DNA from 4 places in the Streptomyces sp. NPDC006294 genome. Region 2 is predicted to be linked to each of the others. Evidence: riboswitches for the same ligand, from Rfam matches in the RefSeq annotation. Region 2 holds a riboswitch; each other region holds the start of a gene.
What was found. A riboswitch is a leader RNA that binds a small molecule or an ion and turns the genes downstream of it on or off. The one in region 2 is predicted to bind cobalamin.
Positions count from the first base shown of each region.

Region 1: another riboswitch for cobalamin. It lies ahead of ACFYOP_RS15500 (hypothetical protein); the one in region 2 lies ahead of ACFYOP_RS31830 (cobalamin biosynthesis protein).
Region 3: another riboswitch for cobalamin. It lies ahead of ACFYOP_RS12100 (energy-coupling factor ABC transporter permease); the one in region 2 lies ahead of ACFYOP_RS31830 (cobalamin biosynthesis protein).
Region 4: another riboswitch for cobalamin. It lies ahead of ACFYOP_RS22005 (iron ABC transporter permease); the one in region 2 lies ahead of ACFYOP_RS31830 (cobalamin biosynthesis protein).

Region 1 is NZ_JBIAHV010000008.1:21,795-25,383, forward strand. Features, by position in the region: gene ACFYOP_RS15490 (HTTM domain-containing protein) at 1-411, shown strand, start outside; tRNA gene ACFYOP_RS15495 (tRNA-Ser) at 618-733, opposite strand; gene ACFYOP_RS15500 (hypothetical protein) at 947-1,186, opposite strand; cobalamin riboswitch at 1,366-1,486, opposite strand; gene ACFYOP_RS15505 (DUF4231 domain-containing protein) at 1,608-3,530, opposite strand.
Region 2 is NZ_JBIAHV010000025.1:17,919-21,507, forward strand. Features, by position in the region: gene ACFYOP_RS31825 (cobyric acid synthase) at 1-1,010, opposite strand, end outside; gene ACFYOP_RS31830 (cobalamin biosynthesis protein) at 1,007-1,957, opposite strand; cobalamin riboswitch at 2,091-2,224, opposite strand; gene ACFYOP_RS31835 (hypothetical protein) at 2,356-2,577, opposite strand; gene ACFYOP_RS31840 (inorganic phosphate transporter) at 2,590-3,589, opposite strand, start outside.
Region 3 is NZ_JBIAHV010000006.1:92,151-95,739, forward strand. Features, by position in the region: gene ACFYOP_RS12095 (energy-coupling factor ABC transporter substrate-binding protein) at 1-377, opposite strand, end outside; gene ACFYOP_RS12100 (energy-coupling factor ABC transporter permease) at 374-1,063, opposite strand; cobalamin riboswitch at 1,093-1,289, opposite strand; gene ACFYOP_RS12105 (PTS fructose transporter subunit IIA) at 1,501-1,911, opposite strand; gene dhaL (dihydroxyacetone kinase subunit DhaL) at 1,908-2,519, opposite strand; gene dhaK (dihydroxyacetone kinase subunit DhaK) at 2,580-3,572, opposite strand.
Region 4 is NZ_JBIAHV010000012.1:50,844-54,432, reverse strand. Features, by position in the region: gene ACFYOP_RS22010 (ATP-binding cassette domain-containing protein) at 1-824, shown strand, start outside; cobalamin riboswitch at 927-1,060, shown strand; gene ACFYOP_RS22005 (iron ABC transporter permease) at 1,164-2,273, shown strand; gene ACFYOP_RS22000 (ABC transporter ATP-binding protein) at 2,273-3,085, shown strand; gene ACFYOP_RS21995 (ABC transporter substrate-binding protein) at 3,101-3,589, shown strand, end outside.

The DNA.
Region 1 (3,589 bases), on a different contig from region 2:
CACTACGTCCTGAACATCGGCCTGTTCCGCCCCTGGCCCGAGTTGTCCCAGGCGATCGACGGCCACCATGTACTGCTCACCGTCGTCGGCTATATGACGGTGCTGGTGCAGGTCGCCTTTCCCTTCGTCCTCTTCAGCAGGCTGAAATACCCCGTACTGCTCCTGCTTCTGGGCATGCACGTGAACATCGCGGTGCTCATGGGACTGCCGTTGTTCTCCGGCGCGATGATCGTCGCCGATGCGGTGTTCCTGCCGGACCGCTTCTACCGCGCCCTGGGGCGGCTACGGCGGCGCGGCATCCGACGAACAGGCATCACTGCGGAGGAAGCCTCCCCCGACTCCGGGACGACACCTGCCGCGGTACCTCCACAGCCCGGCCGGGCAGGCGACGCACACCCCGCAGGCCTGTGAAGAACGGAGTGGGGCCGCTCCCGGCACCCGAGTGCCTCGTTCGGACGCAGTGGCTCTCGGGTCCGGGACGCAGACGAGCGACCTGGCTGGCCACACGCACCGGTCAACGGTGGGACACCCCGCCCCAGGGTGAGACAAGGTGAACGCCAAGGGCGCGGCTCCGAACCGGAGCCGCGCCCTCTGACCTGCTACTTCTCTGACCTGCAAGCGGTGGGTGTGGGATTTGAACCCACGGTGACTCGCGCCACGACGGTTTTCAAGACCGCCACGCGTAACGCGCGCGTCCTGGTCTCACCTGCAGTTATGAGCGCACGGCGACCGCTATTCAGCCCTGTGGCCCACAGATGGCCCAGTAGCCAGGCCCTCGGGGCCAGTGACAGTCTGCTGGCCGGCTGGTAACCAGAACAACGCAACCCAGCAGACCCGCGGCGGAGCTGCTCGCCACACCGAAATTTTCTTCTGCAGCAGCAGCAGCCGACAACGCAACGCCTGCGAGGGTTGTCGGCAACTGACCGCCGCCACACCTAACCGTCGACTACTGGACAGGCTCGGCCGCGCCCGGGGTGGTCGTCGATGTCGCGGGGTTGGCCGGGGTCTGTCCGAACCCGGGGGCGAGCAGCAGCGCCAGGACCATCGCCACGGCAGCCCCCGAGCCAATCGCCGTCCCCAGATCGCCGCGGCCGGCGGTACGGGCGGTGTACTTGAAGACCGTGATGCCGACGGCAATGCTCACGACAAGGAGCAGGGCCGCCAGCGGCGCGATCTGAATAGTCACGAAGTCCTCCTGGCTGTCTCCGCCGGTGACGGCGGCAACTCGTCTGCGCGCTCGCACAGACCTCGCCCCTTCGTTGGAGAGACCTGGAGGTCGACAGCAAGAAAGCTCGATCCATATGGATCGAGCTTCAAGTCGATGTCCCGAAGCCCTCCCAGAAGGGCACGGGCGCGCGGACACGCTCGGGCACGTTCTGGATGGGCAGGTCCTCGGACTGACGCCTGGAGGCGCACACCGTTGCGGGACAGTTCCGGATTCGCACCGGATCCCCCTGCGTCCAGGGCCCATTGTACGGCCACGGAGTGCGGACCACGGCCCGGAAGTGAAGGACTGAACCAGGGCAGCAGAGCGGTGCACTCCAGCCCGTGCGACCTCGAGGGTCTCGGGCGAGGTGGGCGTCTGACCGCAGTCCAGCCGCCGCCAGTCAGATGACCTCTTGCTGTCCCTGGTTGGGTTGCTCTAGCTGCTGTTGGCGCTTGCGCTGCTCTACCCTCAGCGTCTCGACGTTCTCGGCCAGTTTCTCCAGGTTGGCCGCCTCGTCCTGCTGGTTGTACGGGGAGATCGCCAAGTCAAAGGCAGTGACGTGCTGTTCGATCGCGTCGGAAGTCTGCTGAAGGTTGAAAGCGCGTTCCCGGTACTTGAAGTAGCCAGTCACCGCAGTGGTCAGCGACACGAATGCCCCGAGAGAGATCATAATTGCCTTGCCGGGCTGCGGCTGCTCGTAGACGGCCGAGGTCACCATCATGGCCACTGACGCAACGAAGAGGCCCCACTGAAAGAAGTTGTGCACCCGTCGATAACGCCGCGTCTCGCGCCGCAACCGGTCGATCTCCTGCGGGATCGACTCCCGGTAGGAGTGCTGCCGATCCTTCGAGGACCGTGCCCCGGTGGACGCTTCGAGGATGCGCCGCTCCTCCAAAAGGTCGACTTCTAGTCTCAATTCCGCAACCGACTTCGGCTCCACCCCCTTCGGCTGACCGGTGCTCATGCGCCGGCCAAAGACGAACACCACCAGGAGCAGTGCAAGGAGCACACCACCTGCCGCGTTATACGGTCGCATGTCCACCTGGCGCCAGGTCACCGCGGTGACCACTGCCGCAGCGGAGAGCAGAAGAGCTCCGGTCAGGGCCGAGCCCACGGTCAAGAAACGCGAAATCCGGGACAGCTGTATCTGACTACTCAGCGCTGCATACGTACGCCGGTAGGCCAAGGCCCGTTCCACATGGGATACATCGACACGACCAGCCTCGGCTGCGCCCTCCTCCGTATCGCCTCTCCCATTCTCGCGACCCCTATCGAAACCCTCTTTGAGAGCCTGGTCCACAATAGCCCGAAACGCTTCTTCGGAAATAACCTCTTGCCTGCCCCGCGAAGACTCTTCGGGTGCCCTCGAATACTCCAAATCGGGAGAATCTGGAATATCGCGAAGGCCACGAAGGACTTCTTCGAGGACGCCACCCCAGGTACTAGGATCTCGGAGGTCGTGATTCGCTATCACATTCCCGATAGGAACACCCAACCAGATGGTTCCCGATCCGTCTTCACAGTTGTGCCATACCGTAGCCCGAGATAGATCGTCATGATCAGGAAACACAGACCAAGCACGGAACTCCTGAACCCCCGCGGCAAGAGCAGCGTCAATGAAGCTGTGAACGTGCGACCAGTCAACGGGCTCGGGAAAGGATTCCAAAGCGTCTTTGGCGCTCAGCGTAAGATCACCATGAGCAAGTCTAGGAAGGACCTCGTACACCCACGGTTCGTAACGAAGATCCGCTTCTTCCCGAGGTTCCGGCTCGGAACCCGCAGATGAGTTGTGCTGCGTTCCGTCGAATTCGGGTTCGAGACCCTCCAGCTCCATCTCGACGTTCTCCTCGGTGTCCAGCTGCAGGTAATGGTCTGAGTCGGAGACTGGCACGGCCCCCCGGGGAGATCTCCGTATATCCGGAACCGTCCGGTACAGGCGCTCCATGCTCGCGAGCGTCTGAAATGTAATATCTCCCCATGTCGAGCCGGGAGTCGTAGGCGGCCTATGATCCTGAATGCGAACGTCTTTCCATACGCTCTCGCCGCCATCGTTGTGCTCGAATCGCACGAGGGCCCTGTCTTGGTCGCTACCGTGCGGAGCTACAGACCAGGGGGCTAGCCACTCCACGCCAGCATCGGAAGCCGCGCTGATGAGCGTTTCGACGTTCGTCCAGTTGACTGACAGGAGGGGACACGACTTGAACACGTCCCCGCGAGTGAGCTTCCGCCCCCCGTATTCGATGCGTTCGATGAGGGCGAACACCCACGGAGGGTAGTGCTCGTGCCCGTCCGCCGGCGGAGCGGGCGGGATGTCGTCAGGCATGGCATGGCCCCCCTTTCGCAGTGGCGCTCTGGGCGTCCGAATAGTGACCCCAAGGCATC
Region 2 (3,589 bases):
GCCAGGGCGTCCGCCAGCCCGCGTTCCCGCAGCCACGCCAGCGCCCCGACCGTCCCCCGGGTGCCCGGGACCACCACCAGGTCGGCGTCCACGAGCTCCTCCGCGCGGTCCACGAACCGCACCACGACGCCCGGTTCGGCCGCCAGCGCGTCCACATCGGTGAAGTTCGACATCAGCGGCACCGCGCACACCGCGACCCGCAGCACGTCCTGGCCGACGGGCGCGGCGACCACCGACTCCCGTACCGCGCCGCGCAGGGACACCCTCCCCCAGCCTCCGGCCGGGGGGACCCCCATGCCGTCCTCCTCGTCGATGCCGAGTCCGTGCGCGTACGGCAGGACACCGTAGGTCGGCCGTCCGGTGAGGCCGCGCAGCATGTTGAGCCCCGGCTCCAGCAGCGACACGTCGCCGCGGAACTTGTTGACCAGATAGCCCGCCACGAGCGACTGGTCCTCGGGGCTCAGCAGCGCCGTCGTACCGAAGAACTGCGCGAACACCCCTCCCCGGTCGATGTCGCCGACCACCAGCACCGGCAGCCGGGCCGCCCGCGCGATGCCCATGTTCACAATGTCCGTGCGGCGCAGATTGATCTCGGCCGGACTGCCCGCCCCTTCACAGATCACAGCGTCGTACGTGCCCCGCAGCTCCTCCAGGCACGCCATGACCGGCTCGAAAAGCTCGCGTTGCCGGTTCCCGTGGTAGCCCTTCGCGCTCATCTCGCCGACGGGCCTGCCCATCAGGACCACTTGGCTGGAGCGGTCGCCGCCGGGCTTGAGCAGCACGGGATTCATCAGCGCGGTCGGCTCCACACGGGCGGCCTGCGCCTGCATCGCCTGGGCCCGCCCGATCTCCGCGCCCTCACGCGTCACGAACGAATTGAGGGACATGTTCTGCCCCTTGAACGGCGCGACCTTCACCCCCTGCCGCACCAGCCACCGGCAGATCCCCGCGGTGACGACGCTCTTGCCCGCGTCCGAGGTGGTTCCCGCGACCAGCAGCCCACCGCTCATGCCCGTCTCCGTTTCAGTGCCCCCGCGCCGAGCCGTGCGACCGCGCAGACCGCCAGGGCCAGCAGCCCCACTCGGCGCGACAGCCGCACCGCCCGTCCGATGTCGCCGAATTCCACCGCACGGCCCTCCGCGCACAGCACCGGCCGGTGCTCGACCCGGCCGCCGTAGGAGAGGGTCCCGCCCAGCCGTACGCCGAGGGCGCCCGCGAAGGACGCCTCCACGGGGCCCGCGTTGGGGCTCGGGTGCTTGGCGGCGTCCGCCCGCCAGGCCCGTACGGCGCCTCGCGGGTCGGGCCCGCCCAGGGCCGCCAGCACGGCGGTCAGCCGGGCGCCCGGCCAGCCGGCGACGTCGTCGAGGCGGGCCGAGGCCCAGCCGTAGCGCCGGTGGCGCGGCGACCTGTGGCCGACCATCGCGTCCAGGGTGTTCACCGCCCGGAAGCCCACCAGCCCGGGCACGCCGGCCACGGCGCCCCACACGAGGGCGCCCACGACCGCGTCGGAGGTGTTCTCGGCGACGGACTCCACGACGGCGCGGGCGATCTGCTGCTCGTCCAGGGCCTGCGGATCGCGGCCGCACAGATGGGGCAGCCGCTCGCGCGCGGCCTCGACGTCCCCGGCGGCCAGCGCCTCTCCGACGGCCGTGGCCTCACGGCCGAGCGTCGTGCCCCCGAGGACGGCCCAGGTGGCGGCGGCGGTCAGGGCGAGCGAGGCGGCGGGGGAGCGGCGTACGGCACGTGCGGCCAGGGCCGCCGCGGCCACGGCTCCGCCGGCGCACAGCGCGGTGTGCAGGGCCCCTCGGCCCCGGTGGTCACGCCACAGCGCACGCTCGACGGCGCCCGCGGCCCGCCCGAACACGGCGACCGGATGCCCCCGGCGGGGATCGCCCAGGAGTCGGTCGCCGACGAGGCCGGCCGCGGCGCCGTACACGAAGATCCGGTCGGCGCGCACGGGATCAGCCGTCCGAGGGGAGATGTCCGCAGGGACGGGGTCCGACAGGCAGTGCGGGCAAGGCGGGCAGTGCAGACAGGGCAGTACCGCGGCCGGGCATGGCAGGAGTCCTCACTCAGGGTCCGCGCCCTGGTTCGACGTGACCGGCGGCGAGAGTTCCTGGCTCCCCGGGTGGTGTCCCCGGGTGACAGTGGCGGGACCGCGCCGGATTCGCACCGGACTTCCTCTTCTGCCGCCGTAGATGGCCCCGGCAGTCCACCATGTGCGCGAACGCCCGTCAACTCACCCTTGACCTGCTGCGGGACAGTGTGCGCAGTCCCACACGGGCGGACACGCGAAGGCCGGGCCGGACCCACCCGTGGGTGCGTCCGGCCCGGCCTCCGTGCGGCTATGGGACGTCAGGTGACGATCAGATAGATCCCGTAGGCCACCGCCGCCGCGCAGAGCGCGAAGCACGCGTACGCGCCGGTGCGGGTCAGCACGCCGGAACCGGCGGTCTGCGTGCCGGACCCCTGCTTGCTCAGGCCCACGATGCCCAGGGTGAACAGGCCCACCAGGGCGACGGTGGCGACGAGGCTCACGCCGAACACGGAGCCGAGGGCTACCCAGTCGATCTTCATGCTGCTGCTTCCTTACACCGCGGCCGGACGGACCGGCTCGGGGTCGGCGGGGGCCGGGACAGTGGTCTTCAGTTCGCCGACGGGCGGCGGGGTGACGGCCGTGACGGCGTCCGTGACGACGTCCGCGGGCTCCTCGGTGTCGACGTCGTTGACGTTGGTGTGGTCGACGACCTGACGGCGCGAGATGAACCAGATCGCGATGCAGGAGCCGACGAGGAAGGCGGCGACGGCCGCGACACCCCAGCCGCCCTGCTTGGTGACGTACTCGGAGATCGCCGCGACGAGTCCGGCGGCCGGCAGGGTCAGACCCCAGGCCACGAACATCCGGGTGGCGGTGGACCAGCGGACCACGCCGCCCTTGCGGCCGAGGCCCGCGCCCATGACGGCGCCGGAGCAGGAGTGCGTGGTCGACAGCGAGAAGCCGAGGTTCGAGGAGGCGAGGATCACGCTGGCCGCGCTGGTCTGGGCGGCGAAGCCCTGCTGCGGCTGGAGGTCCGTGAGGCCCTTGCCCATGGTGCGGATGATGCGCCAGCCGCCGAGGTAGGTGCCGAGCGCGATCGCCATACCGGCCGAGACGATGACCCACATCGGAGGGTTGGACCCGGGGGCGACGACATTGCCGGCGACCAGGGCGAGCGTGATGATGCCCATGGTCTTCTGGGCGTCGTTGGTGCCGTGCGCCAGGGAGACGAGACCGGCGGAGGCGATCTGACCGGCGCGGTACCCCTTGGCGGTGGCCTTCGCGTCGGTGTTCCTGTCGACCCGGTACGTCAGCCGCGCCGCCAGCATGGCGGCGAGACCGGCCACGACCGGCGCGGCGATGGCCGGGATGAGCACCTTGGTGACGACGACGCCGCCGTTGACCCCCGCGAAGCCGACCGAGGCGACCGTGGCGCCGATCAGACCGCCCATGAGGGCGTGCGAGGAGCTGGACGGCAGGCCCACCAGCCAGGTGAGCAGGTTCCACAGGATGGCGCCGACGAGCGCCGCGAAGATGACTTCAGGTGTGATG
Region 3 (3,589 bases), on a different contig from region 2:
TACGCCGGGGGCGCGGCGGCGTCGGAGTCCTTGGCGGCGGCTTTCGCCCCCGCCTCCTTGCTCTGCGCCTCTTTCGCCCGCTCCTCGCCCTGCCGCCGGCCCCGGCGCAGCCCGAAGTAGTACGCCAGCACGCCCGCGCCGAGCGCCGCCTGCAGGGAGAACAGCGCCGACTCGATCTCGCCGGACGGCGGTTCGTACAGCGGGGAGAACCAGGGCTCGTAGTCCGGTTCGAGCTCCGTGATCGCCGTCTCGGCCTCCCCGTCCGAGCCGGTGAACGGCTCGGCCTTGTGGTCCCCGAGCCCCAGCACCAGGGGCAGGACGGCCAGGGCCGCAACGGCCAGCAGGAGCAGGGCGTTGATCCTCGCGTTACGGTTCATCGGACCGTTGCCTCCTTCTTCGCACCCGGAACCAGCACGCCCAGCCTGGTCAGTTCGCCCTTGCTGGACCGGCTGAGCAGCCGCATCACCAGCACGGTGAGCAGGCCCTCGCTGACCGCCAGCGGGATCTGCGTGAGCGCGAAGATCCCGCCGAACTTCGCCAGCGAGCCCGCCACGCCGCTGCCCGGGTCGGGGAAGGCGAGCGCCAGTTGGACGGTGGTCACGCAGTACGTGGACAGGTCGGCGGTGAACGCGCCGAAGAACACGCTCACCATCAGCGGCGCCCCGGACCGGCGCAGCAGCCGGTACACCCCGTACCCCGCCCAGGGGCCGACGACCGCCATCGAGAAGACGTTGGCGCCGAGCGTGGTCAGACCGCCGTGCGCCAGCAGCAGTGCCTGGAAGAGCAGCGTGATGGTGCCGAGTACCGCCATGATCGGCGGTCTGAACAGGATCGCGCCGAGACCGGTACCGGTCGGGTGCGAGCAACTGCCGGTCACCGACGGGATCTTCAGCGCCGACAGGACGAACGTGAAGGCGCCCGCAGCGCCGAGCAGCAGGGTCGAATCGGGATTGGACCTGACCTCGCGGGTCAGGGCGCGTACGCCGTGGACGACGAACGGGGCGGAAGCGACGCCCCAGGCGGCCGCGTGCAACGGGGGCAGATACCCCTCGGCTATATGCATGATGTGGGAGACCCTCTCCAGCACCTCGTGGATGGACAACGCACCCTGGCCGGTCTCCTGGCTGACGGGTCATGCCGCCCGTACTCCGCCTTCCCGGGCACCACGCGCAGGCGCGGTGTCCCAGTGGCTCCCCGTGAGGGGTCGGAGCCGGACTTCCCGATCACAGTGGCGAGGGCCGCACCGGTACCGCACCGGTTTCCCGAACACCAAGGCCCCGTGACAGTAATGCGCCGACCAGCGACATCACAAGCCGCGCACGGGCGCACCGGGCCGCGACGGGGTGAGCCGTTCGCCACATCCGGGCCGGGGGCGGCGGCGCGGGTGGCTGTCCGCGGCCGCGGTATGTCCGGGTTCGCGGCGGCGGCGCCGCACGGTTCACGGCCGCCGCACCTCGCCTCTCGCGGCGGCGGTGCCCGAGGGGCCGCCGCAGCCGTACGTCACACTTTGCGGTAGTCGTACGCCTCCGAGGCCGCCGCCTCCACCGCGTCCAGGTCGGCCCCGGCGGAGGCCGTCACCAGGGCCGCCACCGCGCCCTCCACGAACGGCGCGTCCACCAGCCGGGTCCCGTCGGGCAGTTCGTCGCCCTCGGCCAGCAGCGCCTTGACCGTCAGCACGGCGCTGCCCAGGTCCACCAGGACCGCGACGCCCGCCCCGCCGTCGACCTGCTCCGCCGCCGCGGTGATCAGTTCGGCGCTGGTGCCGAGACCGCCGTCCGGGGTCCCGCCGGCCGGCGCCACCGGGGCCGTACCGCCGCCGCCCGCGAGCCCCTTGGCCAGTTCGGCGACGGCGGCGGCGACCTCCCTGCTGTGCGAGACCAGCACGATCCCGACCTGCCCGCCGCCGCTCATGCCGTCTCCACCGTCTCGGCGAGCGCGGCGACCAGCAGGGCGGAGGACGTGGCTCCGGGGTCCTGGTGGCCGATGCTGCGCTCACCGAGATAGCTCGCCCTGCCCTTGCGCGCCTGCAACGGCACCGTCGCCAGGGCCCCTTGCTCGGCCGCCTCGCGGGCCGCGGCGAACGACCCGGTGCTGTCACCGAGCGCCGCCACCGCCGGCTCGAGGGCGTCCAGCATCGTCTTGTCGCCCGCCTTCGCGCCGCCCAGCTGCGCCACCGCGGCGACCCCCGTCCGCAGCGCCTCCGCGAGCTGCGCGGGCGTCACCTCCGCGTCGTCGCCCAGCGCCTTGCCGGTGCGCCGCAGCAGCGTCCCGTACAGCGGGCCCGACGCGCCGCCGACCGTCGACACCAACTGCCGTCCGGCCAGCATCAGGACCGCGCCGGGCGTCGCCGGCGGCTCCTTCTCCAGCGCGGTGCCGACGGCCGCGAAGCCGCGCCGGAGATTGCTGCCGTGATCCGCGTCACCGATCGCCGAGTCCAACTCGGTCAGTCGGTCCGCCTCCCGGTCCACGGCGGCAGCGACCGCTGCCAGCCAGCGGCGGAAGAATTCGGTGTCGAGCACAGGAACTCCCTGGTGGGTCGGGTCGGTTCGAAGGGGGGCGGTGCCGGGGGACGCGGGCCGTCACGGCCCCCAGCGCAGCGCCGGGGTCCGCACCGGCGCGTCCCACAGCCTGAGCAGCTCCTCGTCGACCTGGCAGAGGGTCACGGACGCGCCGGCCATGTCGAGGGACGTCACATAGTTGCCGACGAGGGTCCGGGCCACGGCCACGTCCCGCTCGGCCAGCACCCGCTGGACCTCCGCGTTGAAGCCGTACAGCTCCAGCAGCGGTGTCGCGCCCATGCCGTTGACGAGGGCGATCACCGGGCCGGAGGGGCGCAGATCCTCCAGGACGGCCTCGACGGCGAAGTCCGCGATCTCCCGCGACGTCATCATCGGGCGGCGCTCCCGCCCCGGCTCGCCATGGATGCCGACGCCCAGTTCCAGCTCGCCGGAGGGCAGGTCGAAGGTGGGACCGCCCTTCGCCGGGGTGCTGCAGGCGCTCAGCGCCACACCGAAGCTGCGGGTCGACGCGTTGACCTGCCGGCCGATCGCCTCGACCCGCTCCAGCGGCGCGCGCTCCTCGGCGGCGGCCCCGGCGATCTTCTCCACGAACAGGGTCGCGCCGGTGCCGCGCCGCCCGGCCGTGTACAGGCTGTCCGTCACGGCCACGTCGTCGTCGACCAGGACCCGCCCCAGCCGTACGCCCTCGTCCTCCGCGAGCTCGGCGGCCATGTCGAAGTTCAGGACGTCACCGGTGTAGTTCTTCACGACGAACAGCACGCCCTCGCCGCTGTCGACCGCGGCGGCGGCCCGCACCATCTGGTCCGGCACCGGGCTGGTGAACACCTCCCCGGGGCAGGCGCCGTCGAGCATCCCGGGCCCGACGAATCCGCCGTGCAGCGGCTCGTGCCCCGACCCGCCCCCGGAGACCAGCGCCACCTTCCCCGCGACGGGCGCGTCCCGCCGCACGATCACCCGGTTGTCCACGTCCACGGCCAACTCGGGATGCGCGGCCGCCATTCCGCGCAGCGCGTCCGCGACGACGGTCTCCGGCACATTGATGAGCATCCTCAACGGTTCCTCCTGTGAAG
Region 4 (3,589 bases), on a different contig from region 2:
CCGAACTCCTGGCGTCCGAGTCCGCCGCCACCCGCGTCGAGCCGGACTCCGAGGGCGACGCGGTCCTGCGGGCCGGGCCCCTCACCGCCCGCCACGGCCGGACCGCTGTGCTCCGCACCCCCGGACTCACCCTTCGCGCCGGCGCATGCCTCGCTGTCGTCGGCCGCTCGGGCAGCGGAAAGACCACCCTCGCCCGCTGCCTGGCCGGCCTGCACCGCGACCACGACGGGGAGATCCTGCTCGACGGCGTCCCGCTCCCGCGCAGCCTGAGAGACCGCACACGTCAGCAACTCGCCGCGGTGCAGTACGTCTTCCAGGACGCCAGGGCGGCGTTCGACGAACACCGCCCGGTCCTGGACCAGGTGGCCCGGACGGCGGTGCGGCTGCGGGGGACGGCCGAGGCGGACGCCCTGGCCGAAGCGCTGGCCACGCTCGCCGGCCTCGGCCTGACCGAAGACCTCGTACGCCGTCGCCCCGGCCGGCTGTCCGGCGGTGAACTCCAGCGCGCCGCGCTGGCCCGCGCCCTGCTGGCCCGGCCCCGTGTGCTGATCTGCGACGAGATCACCTCCGGCCTCGACACGGTCACCCGGCGGGCGATCCTCGACACGCTCGCCGGACTCGTGCGCGACCGGGGCGACCTGTCCCTGGTCCTGATCACACACGACCTGGCCACAGCCGCGACGGCCACCCGCATCGCCGTGCTGGAGGCCGGCGACCTCGTCGAGGAGGGACCGGCGCGGCAGCTCCTCACCGCCCCGCGACACCCGTTCACCGTCCGGCTGATGGAGACCACCGCACGACTGCCGACGCGGGCACGCGCCTGAGCCCGGTCCGGGAGGCGGACCGGCCCGACCCCCGTGCTCGCGTGAGCCGCATCCTCTCGATGACGGAGGTGACAGAGAAGACGGAGATGACGGACGGGCGCCCTTTCGCACACGCTATGCTGCAAGTCGCCCCGCGGGGGAAGTCCGGTCGAAGTCCGGCGCTGACCCGCAACGGTAGGCGGAGCCCCACAATGGCCCCGCGAGCCCGATCACCCGCGGCGGTGAAGGCTCCTGTCGATTCGCCGTGGACTGCGAGAGGGTGCTGCACAGGGCGCCCCGCGTCCCGCGCCGCGCCTGTGCTCCCGTGGGTGCACGGCCCGAGGCGAAGGCGAACCGCCCGTGGCCACCCCCCTCGAACTCGAACCGGCCGCGCCACCTCACACGGCGCGTACCGGCACCGGCCCCGCGCCGCCCAGGCGTGTATCCCTGCCGCCCCTTCTTGCCGCCCTGTGCGCCGCGCTCGTGCTCTCCATCGTCTGCGGGGCAGGGATGGGGGCGTCGGGGCTGTCCTGGGGCGAGGTGCTGCGGCATCTGTGGGCCGGGCTGACCGGCGGATCCATATCCCCCGACGAAGTCCCGGCGTACACCATCGTGTGGGAACTGCGCTTCCCACGAGCCGTGCTGGCCGCCGTCGTCGGGGCCGGCCTGTCCGCCATCGGCGTCGCCGTACAGGCCATGGTCCGCAACGCCCTCGCCGACCCGTTCGTCCTCGGCATCTCCTCGGGCGCGGCCGTCGGAGCCAATGCCGTCCTCCTCTTCGGAGCCTTCGGCGCTCTCGGCCTGTGGGCCCTGTCCACGGCGGCCTTCCTCTCCGCTCTCCTCGCCATGACGCTGGTGTACACGATCGCCCGCACCGCTGACGGTCTGACCCCGCTGCGGCTCGTCCTGACGGGCACCGCGATGTACTACGGCTTCTCGGCCGTCACCACCTTCATGGTGTTCGCGGCCGAACGCGGCGAGGCTGCCCGGTCCGCGATGATGTGGCTGCTCGGGAGCCTCGGCGGGGCCAGTTGGGCATCCGTGCCGATCGCCGCGGGAGCCGTGCTCGCCGGTCTGGCCCACCTCACTGTGGCGGCGCGCCGTCTGAACGCCCTGGCGATGGGGGACGAGACCGCGGCCGCGCTGGGGGTGGACGCGAGACGGCTGCGCAAGGAGCTGTTCCTGGTCTGCGCCGCCGTCACGGGGGCGGTGGTCGCCGTGAGCGGTGCGATCGGTTTCGTCGGCCTGATGGTTCCGCACGCCGCACGGATGCTGGTCGGCGCGGACCATCGCCGGCTGCTGGCCGTCGCCCCGCTCGCGGGCGCCGTCCTGCTGATCTGGGTGGACATCCTGTCGCGTGTGGTGCTCGCTCCCGTCGAACTGCCGGTGGGCGTACTGACCGCCGTCATCGGCGTGCCGTGCTTCGTCCTGCTGATGCGCCGCCGCTCCTACAGTTTCGGAGGCGCCTGATGCGCGTCGAGACAGCTGCACTGACCGTCGAGATCGCCGGCGCGCGGCTGGTGGCGGAGGTCACGCTCCGGGCGGACAGCGGGCAGGTCGTCGGGCTCGTCGGGCCCAACGGCAGCGGCAAGTCCACGCTGTTGCGCTGCGTCTACCGGGCGCTGCGCCCCTCGGCCGGCACGGTCCGGCTCGACGGTGAGGACCTGCACACCCTCAGCGCGCGCGAAGGCGCCCGCCGCCTGGCCGCCCTGCCCCAGGAAGCGGTCACCGAGTTCGACTTCACGGTCGCCGAGGTCGTGGCGATGGGGCGGCTGCCGCACCAGCGGTCGACGGCCCGGACCACCGACGAGGACCGGAAGGCGTGCGAGGCCGCGCTGGTGAGGGTAGACGCCGGCCACCTCGCCGACCGCGGCTTCCTCACCCTCTCCGGCGGCGAGAAGCAACGGGTCCTGATCGCCCGCGCGCTCGCGCAGCAGTCGAGCGTACTGGTGCTCGACGAGCCCACCAACCACCTCGACATCGCCCAGCAGCTGGACGTGCTGGCTCTGGTCCGCAGCTGGGGGTCCCCCCGGACGGAGTCTGGGGGAGGGCTGACCGTGCTGACCGCGCTGCACGACCTCAACCTCGCGGCGCTCCACTGCGACCTGCTCTACGTCATCGACGGCGGCCGGATCGTCGCGTCCGGCGCTCCGCACGACGTGCTCACGCCGGAGCTGCTGGCCGAGGTCTTCGGCGTACGGGCACACCGCGTACCGCATCCCGAGTCCGGCGCCGTGCAACTGCTCTTCGACCGTCTCCCGCCCACTCAGCCGGCCTCTTGAGGAGCCATGACCGTCATGCCTAATCCCGTACGCCCCGCAGCACTCGCACTCGCCGCCGCCCTGGTGCTCACCGGCTGCGGCGCGGAAGTCACCACGGACCAGGAGGGTGGTGGTGCCACCGCGCGCGGTGGCCACTATCCGGTGACCGTCGAGAACTGCGGCCAGAAGAAGAGCTACGACACGGCGCCGCGGCGTGTGGTCACCAATGACGTCGGCATCACCGAGATCATGTTCGCGCTCGGACTCGAGGACCGGATGGCGGGCTATGTGATGCCCGACGACAGGGGCGACCTCACAGGCGTGCCCTGGAAGGACGCGTACCGGAAGACCAAGTGGCTCTCGAAGAAGACGATCAACAAGGAGCTGGTCCTCGACGCCCGCGCCGATCTGGTCTTCGCGGGCTGGAACTACGGCTTCAACGAGGGCGAGGGCTTCAGCCCCGCCGAGCTGGAGAAGGTGGGCGTCGACTCGTACCTGCTGAGCGAATCGTGCCGCAACGGGCAG